DNA from 2 places in the Shewanella glacialimarina genome. Region 2 is predicted to be linked to the other one. Evidence: predicted binding sites of a transcription regulator. Region 2 holds the regulator's gene; the other holds the start of a gene.
The links. The regulator MetJ, encoded in region 2, represses methionine synthesis genes. The targets are predictions, from matches to a motif close to TAGACGTCTAGACGTCTA.
Positions count from the first base shown of each region.

Region 1: the regulator MetJ is predicted to act here: its motif matches at 2,072-2,089, upstream of metK (methionine adenosyltransferase).

Region 1 covers NZ_CP041216.1:3,574,371-3,578,812, forward strand. The annotation lists gene tkt (transketolase) at 1-1,645, opposite strand, end outside; gene metK (methionine adenosyltransferase) at 2,132-3,283, shown strand; gene FJ709_RS15635 (hypothetical protein) at 3,391-3,822, opposite strand; gene FJ709_RS15640 (GNAT family N-acetyltransferase) at 3,829-4,383, opposite strand; gene FJ709_RS15645 (hypothetical protein) at 4,380-4,442, opposite strand, start outside.
Region 2 covers NZ_CP041216.1:596,976-601,417, reverse strand. The annotation lists gene FJ709_RS02410 (bifunctional aspartate kinase/homoserine dehydrogenase II) at 1-1,329, opposite strand, end outside; gene metB (cystathionine gamma-synthase) at 1,351-2,523, opposite strand; gene metJ (met regulon transcriptional regulator MetJ) at 2,731-3,045, shown strand; gene FJ709_RS02395 (sulfite exporter TauE/SafE family protein) at 3,219-3,950, shown strand; gene FJ709_RS02390 (EAL domain-containing protein) at 4,095-4,442, opposite strand, start outside.

The DNA.
Region 1 (4,442 bases), 1.5 Mb from region 2:
CTTCACAATCAACCAGCACATAACCACCTTTAGCTACGTTAGCTAATTGCTCAGCGCTACGCGCTTGAGCCTTAAGACCTTGACGGCTAAAGATTAATGATGTTGGAGATTTGCGAGTTTCAATTGCAGACTTCCAAGATACTGCTGTTTCAGCAGCATCACATGGACGCCATACAGTCATGTTAGGTGTCATACGTAAGTTAGCTAATTGCTCAACAGGTTGGTGAGTTGGACCATCTTCACCTTGACCGATTGAGTCATGGGTATAAACGAAAATGTTCTGAATACCCATTAATGCAGACATACGTACCGCATTACGTGCGTATTCCATAAACATCATGAAAGTTGCGCCGTAATTGATGAAGCCACCGTGTAATGAGGCGCCATTCATAATGCCGCTCATACCAAACTCACGCACACCGTAATAGATATAGTTACCAGCTGCATCGTCTTGAATGCCTTTTGAACCTGACCATAGCGTAAGGTTTGAGCCCGCTAAGTCAGCACTGCCACCTAATAATTCAGGTAACATAGCACCAAAGAAACCAATTGAATTTTGTGATGCTTTACGACTTGCAATGCCTTCAGCTTTATCTTGGCATTCTTGAATGAATGCTTGTGCTTTTGCTTCAAAGTCTGCCGGTAAATCACCGTTTAATACACGACGTTCAAACTCAGCCGCTAACGCTGGGTGAGCTGCTTTATATCCAGCAAATTTACTGTCCCATGCTTTTTCATTGGCGACGCCAGTTTCTTTAGCATCCCAACCTTTATATACATCTGTAGGAATTTCAAATGGTGCGTGTGGCCAGCCTAAGAATTCACGAGCGGCTGCAATTTCAGCATCGCCTAATGGCGCGCCGTGACAATCATGGCTACCCGATTTATTCGGTGAACCAAAACCAATAATTGTTTTACAACAGATCATTGTTGGCTTATCAGTTACAGATTTAGCAAGTTCAATTGCTGCGCGAATGGCATCACTGTCGTGACCATCAACATCTGCAATAACATGCCAACCGTATGCTTCAAATCGCTTAGGCGTATCGTCAGTAAACCAACCTTCAACGTGACCATCGATAGAAATACCGTTGTCATCCCAGAACGTAATCAACTTACCTAAACCTAATGTGCCCGCTAATGAACAGGCTTCATGTGAAATACCTTCCATTAAACAGCCATCACCCAAGAAACAGTAAGTGAAGTGATCAACGATATCGTGGCCATCACGGTTAAACTGTGCCGCTAAGGTTTTTTCAGCAATCGCCATACCAACGGCATTACTGATACCAGCACCTAGTGGACCTGTGGTGGTTTCAACACCTGGGGTATAACCATATTCAGGGTGACCAGGCGTTTTAGAGTGCAACTGACGGAAATTTTTAAGCTCTTCAATTGGAAGCTCATAACCCGAAAGATGTAATAGAGAGTAAATAAGCATTGAGCCATGGCCATTAGATAAAATAAAGCGGTCACGGTCAGCCCAGTTAGGGTTGGTTGGATTATGCTTTAGGAAATCATTCCATAATACTTCAGCAATATCTGCCATACCCATTGGCGCGCCTGGGTGTCCAGAATTGGCTTTTTGAACGGCATCCATACTTAACGCACGAATTGCGTTTGCGAGTTCTTTACGAGATGACATGCTCTCTCCTGCTTGTTTAATGAGGTCTAGCGGGCAATTGTGGAGACATATTTTCCCCTACTAGGCGGCGCGACGCAAATTAATATTTTTCGTGTGTATCAATTCAAACTTCAGATTGGCTATTAAAGCTTAATAATTACCATAAACCGGCCTAATTTAGCGCGTAAAATAATGGCATTAAGCTTCCATCAAAGCGGACATTATTGGTTCAGGCAATTTATTTAGTGGGTTTATATTGTCCAAATATATATACAGTCGCGTTAAAATATCACGAATCAAATACTACTTAAGCTTTAAATTTCATCACGTTAATTACACAGAATAGCAAACAGCTTATCTTGCTGGTTAACATTTTCATGAAACATTGCACAATTCTACGCTTTAATTCGTATAGTGGGGTGTTATCAAAATCAATTTCGACTAGAATAGACGTCTAGACGTATATAAATTTATATTTTTTATCAGCAAACGATGAGATTTCCGACTATGGCAAAGCACTTGTTCACTTCTGAATCAGTTTCAGAAGGTCATCCAGATAAAATCGCCGATCAGATTTCTGATGCGGTATTAGACGCAATACTTGAGCAAGACCCGAAAGCTCGTGTTGCGTGTGAAACCTATGTTAAAACAGGCATGGTATTAGTGGGTGGCGAAGTGACCACTTCTGCTTGGGTTGATATCGAAGAAATTGCTCGTAAAACCGTGCGTGACATTGGTTATACTCATTCTGATATGGGTTTTGACGCTGATTCCTGTGCAGTTTTGAATGCAATTGGTAAGCAATCTCCTGATATCAACCAAGGTGTTGACCGAAGCGATCCTGCTGAGCAAGGTGCTGGCGACCAAGGATTAATGTTTGGTTATGCGAGTAACGAAACTGATGTGTTAATGCCTGCACCTATTACTTATGCACACAAATTAGTTAAGCGTCAATCAGAAGTACGTAAAGACGGCACGTTACCCTGGTTACGTCCTGATGCAAAAAGTCAAATCACCTTTGCTTATAACGATGGCAAAATTGTCGGTATTGATGCAGTTGTGTTATCAACCCAACATAAAGAAGAAGTTAAGCAAGCTGATTTAATTGAAGCTGTGATGGAAACCATCATCAAACCAGTATTGCCTTCACACTGGTTAACTAAAGATACTAAATACTTTATCAACCCTACTGGCCGTTTTGTTATTGGTGGTCCTGTTGGTGATTGTGGTTTAACCGGTCGTAAAATCATCGTAGATACCTATGGCGGCATGGCTCGTCATGGTGGCGGCGCTTTTTCGGGTAAAGATCCATCAAAAGTCGATCGTAGTGCGGCTTATGCTGCGCGTTATGTGGCTAAAAACATTGTTGCGGCTGGTTTAGCTGATCGCTGTGAGTTGCAAGTGTCTTATGCAATTGGTGTAGCAGAGCCTACTTCAATTAGCATTGAAACATTTGGCACAGGTAAAGTGTCTGAAGAAGTGCTAATCAAGTTAGTTCGTCAACATTTCGAACTACGCCCATATGGCTTAACTGCAATGTTAGATTTGGCTCGCCCTATCTATCAAAAGACTGCTGCTTATGGTCACTTTGGCCGCAGCGAGTTCCCGTGGGAAGCAACTGATAAAGCTGAGATCTTACGTGCTGATGCAGGCTTCTAACTAAAGACTGATTAGCGTGAATTAAAAAACCGCCATTTAGGCGGTTTTTTATTGTCTGTAATTTTAAACTGACGAACCGTTAAAATTAGACGCAAAAAAAGCTGGGTTCAACAGTGATCAAAATGGGCACTTTCTACACACATAAAACCGATTTGCTGCATAGTCATTACCGGTAACGTGATTGCATTCACGACCACAATATTATTGCCTTGTGCATCAGTGGGATCAATTAAGATCAATCCCACTTCATATTGATTTATCTTGCCACAATCAATCCAGCAATAATCCATATCACGGCAGTTATCTGCACAGCCATTAACAATATCAACTTGATTATTGGTTAACCCTAACCACTTTACAGCATAACGCGGTGTTGATTGAACTGCGCCCTTGGTGATTAACATTATCTCAGCGGCTTGGTATTTATATTGATGTTGCGCTAACACAGCGACAACTAATTTGGCGTTATCAAACGCACTCAAGCGCAGCCCAAGATAAGGCGCAAACAAATCATCAAATTTTGACGGTATATTCAGCATTTTATCTCAATAAATAACTCTAACTAACAAGTAAAAATCGCGCTGTTGAAAACTAAAGAAATCGACAACTTGCATATCAGCATATTGAGTATGGGCTCTAAATGAACGGTTATTATCTTCAGCAATATAGGCAACTAAATACCTAACCTTACTGCTAACCGCATCAGCAATATGATTAACTAGATGAGTAAAAATACCCTGACCACGATATTTCTCAGCTATCCATATTGGTCCATATTGACAACTATTGGTTTGAGTAAGCGCTAATTTAACACCATCACGTTCAATATCTAATTGCGGCAGCTTTTGAATTATTTTTTGGTACAGTGCTTGCTTAGCAAAGAAGTCCCATTTAGCAGCAATAACGTAACCGACAATCTGCAGGTTATCTAGCGCCAACATAATCCAATGTTGATTGATTAATAAAGTCACTTGCGCAGCCGTTAAGGCGTGCCCTTGAAGACTGGGATCAAACTGGCCTAGCTCAGCATTAACATGGGTGCGTTCTAGCTCGACTAACTGCGAGACATCCGCGAGATTGGCTTTGCGATATAGAATCACTCTTTTTCCTGCGGCTTGTCAGATGGGGAATTTTCAGATTTAGGTGCTTCAACTTTAGT
Region 2 (4,442 bases):
TAGTACACCTATGCGCATTCTTGGGCCAGCACAGCGGCGATGTATTTTTTGAGTCAGTAAGCTAACTTGCCCCTGTGGCACTAATGTCACTAGGCTTAAGCCGTCTTGATAAACAGGTTTTGCATCACGACTTAGCAAACGGGCAAAGCTTTTGCGATATAATTCTGCATCGGCACTGACCAAAGCCACTAGCCCCAAGTCGCACTGCGCCTGCAATTGCGTAATACTAAACTCAGCAGTTTGAGACACTAATAAAGACTGCACTTGCTTTTGCCTTTCTAAGGTAAAGGCTAATTCATACTTATGTTGCGCCAATGACCAATAAGCCAATGGGGTTAAGCCCGCTTCGGTCAGTAATGTTAACAAAGGCTCTATAGCTGCGGCGGCTTTAAAACTAAATAACACCACTTCATTTAAACTGGTTACCACAGGTGCACTAGCTGACGAACTGTGGGGTGCAATCAATGTAAAATCAGTGTGAGAGGCATAGCTTGAGCGAACGGCTAAACTCACTTCGGTATTGAACAGAGGCTGTAATGTACGAGAATGCAATACTGGAGAGCCCAGTCTAGCTAATCGATCGGCTTCAGCCAAAGACATACTTTTTAGCAGTTTGGCATCATTAATTTTATTCGGGTCAGCATTAAATACCCCTTCAACATCGGTCCAAATTGTTACCCGATCAATATCAGCCAAGCTGGCAATTAATGTCGCGCTAAAATCAGAACCATTACGCCCAAGCAATAGCGTTTCACCCTGGCTGTTGGCACAAATAAACCCAGTGATGACTAAACGCTCATTAGGATGAGCCGCTAATAAAGCCTGCACTTTGGCTCGCGACTCTTCTACCCGAATATTAGGCACAGCACCTTCGTCAGCGACAAGTATTGAACAGGCGTCTACATGGGATGACGCTACACCAGACTCACGTAATAACGCCGCCATTAATCTTGCTGACCAACGTTCACCAAAACTCACCACATGGCTAATTTGATATTCATTGCGCTGTTCAAGTGATAATAAGCTAATCAATTGTGACTTGTCGGTCGACAAGCGCTCACGTAAATCACGTGCTTGCTCATTAGATAATAATTGTTCGATTAAGGTTTGCTGATAGCCGATTAATACTTGTAGCTCTTCTTGCCATAGCTGACCGGTTTCACGCAAATTGAGCAGCTTATATAAAAAGTTGGTACTTTTACCTGCCGCTGAAACAACGATTAAATCATCGCTGTGACCATGGGTCAGTAAAATGTGGGCGACTCGGCGATAACAATCTGCATCTGCAAGACTTGAACCACCAAATTTATGTAAATGACCACGCGCCATGTATTACTCCTTAAACGACAACTACAGCGCTGCGACTGCAGCTAATGCGGCTTCAATATCTGCCACTAAATCTTCACTATCTTCAATACCTACAGATAGTCTCAATAATGTATCTTTAACGCCAGCCTCAAAACGGGCTTGGGCGTCCATTGCTCTATGGGTCATAGTCGCAGGAACGGCTATTAAACTTTCCACTCCGCCTAAACTTTCAGCAACACTGAACAAGGTTAACGCATCTAAAAAGGCGACAACCTCTGCTTCGCCACCTTTTAGCTCAAAACTGAGCATAGCGCCAAAGCCTTTTTGCTGCTTTTTCGCAATATCATGTCCAGGATGATCTGTTAATCCTGGATAATACACCTTTGCGACCACAGGGCTTTGACATAGCACATCAACAATCTGTTTTGCATTGGCTTGATGCTCACGAATTCGCACCGCTAAAGTACGAATACCACGCAGAGTCAGGTAACTGTCAAACGCTGATCCCGTTAACCCTAAAGTATTTGACCACCAATGCAATAACTCGCCGATTTCAGGGTCTTTCGCCACAACCGCGCCACCAACCACATCACTGTGTCCATTGATGTATTTAGTGGTCGAATGAATAACAATGTCAGCCCCTAAATTAAGTGGCTGTTGCAATATTGGCGATAAAAAGGTGTTGTCCACGGTAACTAATGCACCGACTTGCTTAGCGGCTTTGGCTATTTCTGCAATATCCGCCACCCGAAGCAAAGGATTAGACGGCGTTTCTAACCACACCATTTTAGGTTTTTTAGCGATGGCCTCAGCTAATGCTGCCGCGTTAGTTTGATCAACCACAGCCAATTTAAACTGACCTTTTTTGGCTAAATTAGTAAATAAGCGATAACTACCACCGTAGCAATCATGTGGCACAATCAGTAAATCGTCTGGCCCTAATAAATGAGTCACTAAGGTAATTGCAGCCATACCGGTACAGGTTATCACCCCGGTTGCCCCTTGCTCTAATTTGGCTAAGGCTTCGCCTAAAATACAACGTGTTGGGTTGCCTGAACGGCTATAATCAAATTCACGTGGATTTTTGTGGCCATCAAAAGAATAATTGGTCGATAAATAAATGGGTGGAACAACTGCACCATGTTGTGTGTCACTTTCAATACCCTGACGGACAGCGACAGTAGCATTGCTATGTTGTTTACAAGACTTGGTCATGATTGATTCCTAACATTACGAACACACAAAGAGATGTCTAGATGGCTAAATTTACCTAACAGAACCGCTCAGGTCAACAAAAATAGACGTTTAGACGTCTAAACATAAAGAAATCTATTTGCAATGTGCACTAAAACACAGCAATAATTTGACTAGAAACTTTAAGGGTTTAAAATCTGCACCGAATTTAAAGTAAAGGGTGAGTTAATGACTGAGTGGAATGGCGACTATATTAGCCCATATGCCGAACACGGCAAGAAGAATGAACAAGTAAAAAAAATCACAGTTTCAATTCCGTTAAAAGTATTGAAAGTGCTGACCGATGAGCGCACTCGTCGCCAGGTAAATAATTTACGTCACGCGACAAATAGTGAATTACTTTGCGAAGCTTTCTTACATGCTTACACTGGCCAACCATTGCCTGATGATCATGACTTATCAAAAGATGAGCCAGACAGTATTCCGCGTGAAGCGAAAGCATTGATGGACCAAATGGGTATTGAATGGGAAGACTTAGAGTAATTAATCACTTTTAAGTATTTCACACCCGCTATTCATTCCATCAAGATGAATATCCTGCTTAGTCAGGGTAGTTATCTTGATGGAATTTTGTTTTAAGACGCGATCAAACGATTGATACCAATCAACACAAAAATGCTTGTGTTGAAACACGCTAGTAACTTAGAGCCATAGTAATGCCATTTATCGATCCCACCACATTATTACTCGCCTCAGTCATTATCTTTTGCGGCGCGTTAACTCAGAGCTTAATCGGTTTCGGATTAGCCGTAGTCGCCAGCCCTTTACTGTATATTGTCGACCCTCAGTTAGTGCCAGTGCCAGTGATTGTGATGGGGTTTGCTATTTCACTGATGACCTTATTCAGAGAACGTAGCCACTTAGAGTTTAATGGGTTGCAATATGCGTTACTGGGTAGGATCCCAGGCGGTTTTTTAGGCGCAAGTTTACTATTACTCGCCCCTCAACCAATATTAGGCCTCGCAATTGCGGGCATTGTATTTACAGCCGTTTTATTGAGTGTTTTTAAACTGTCCGCACCTGTGAATCGGATAACGTTATTTATTGCCGGTACTGTTTCAGGTATTTTTGGCAACATTGCCGCCATTGGCGGTCCCCCTATGGCCATTTTGTTATCGGGTAAAGATGCCAGCCAATTTAGAGCGGCACTATCAGCCTTTTTTATCTTCAGCTCGATGATCGCACTCGCTATTTTAGCTATAGTCGGTTTGGTTGAAGTAAAACACCTTTGGTTATCCTTGTTACTGCTACCATCCGTCATTGCAGGGTACATCATTGCAGGACGAATTGTTGGGCGAGTCGATAAAGATAAAACCCGCAAAGCAACGTTAATTTTGTGTACGCTGAGTGCATTGCTGTTAACGATAAAGTCATTAGGTAGTTTATAATTTCATCCATGAAAATGACCTGAAATCTTATTTTATAGCATACCGTTTAATCATACTTTTCCTTCATATAATTAAACGAGAAGTAAAACAAAAATACCTTATTCAATTAAATAAGGTATTTAATGATTAAAAATGTAAGCGCTGTTAGTTAAAAAACTGTTTGGCTGGTAGTGGTTTAGAGTAAACATAACCCTGAATGAGATACACACCATGCTGACTGAGATATGCGACTTGTTGACTGTCTTCAACACCCTCTGCAATCATGCTTAAACCTGATGTTTTCGCAAATGAAATAATCGCTTCAATCGTTTTAGCATTGAAGTTGTCTTTATTACCTATCGTATCAACAAACATTTTGTCAATTTTTAGGGTGCTAATTCCTAAGTTTTGTACATAGCTGAAACCACCGTAACCGGTGCCTGCATCATCTAATTTTAAATCTATACCTAACGCATAAAACTTATCTAACATTCTACGAGCCGACACGAGATC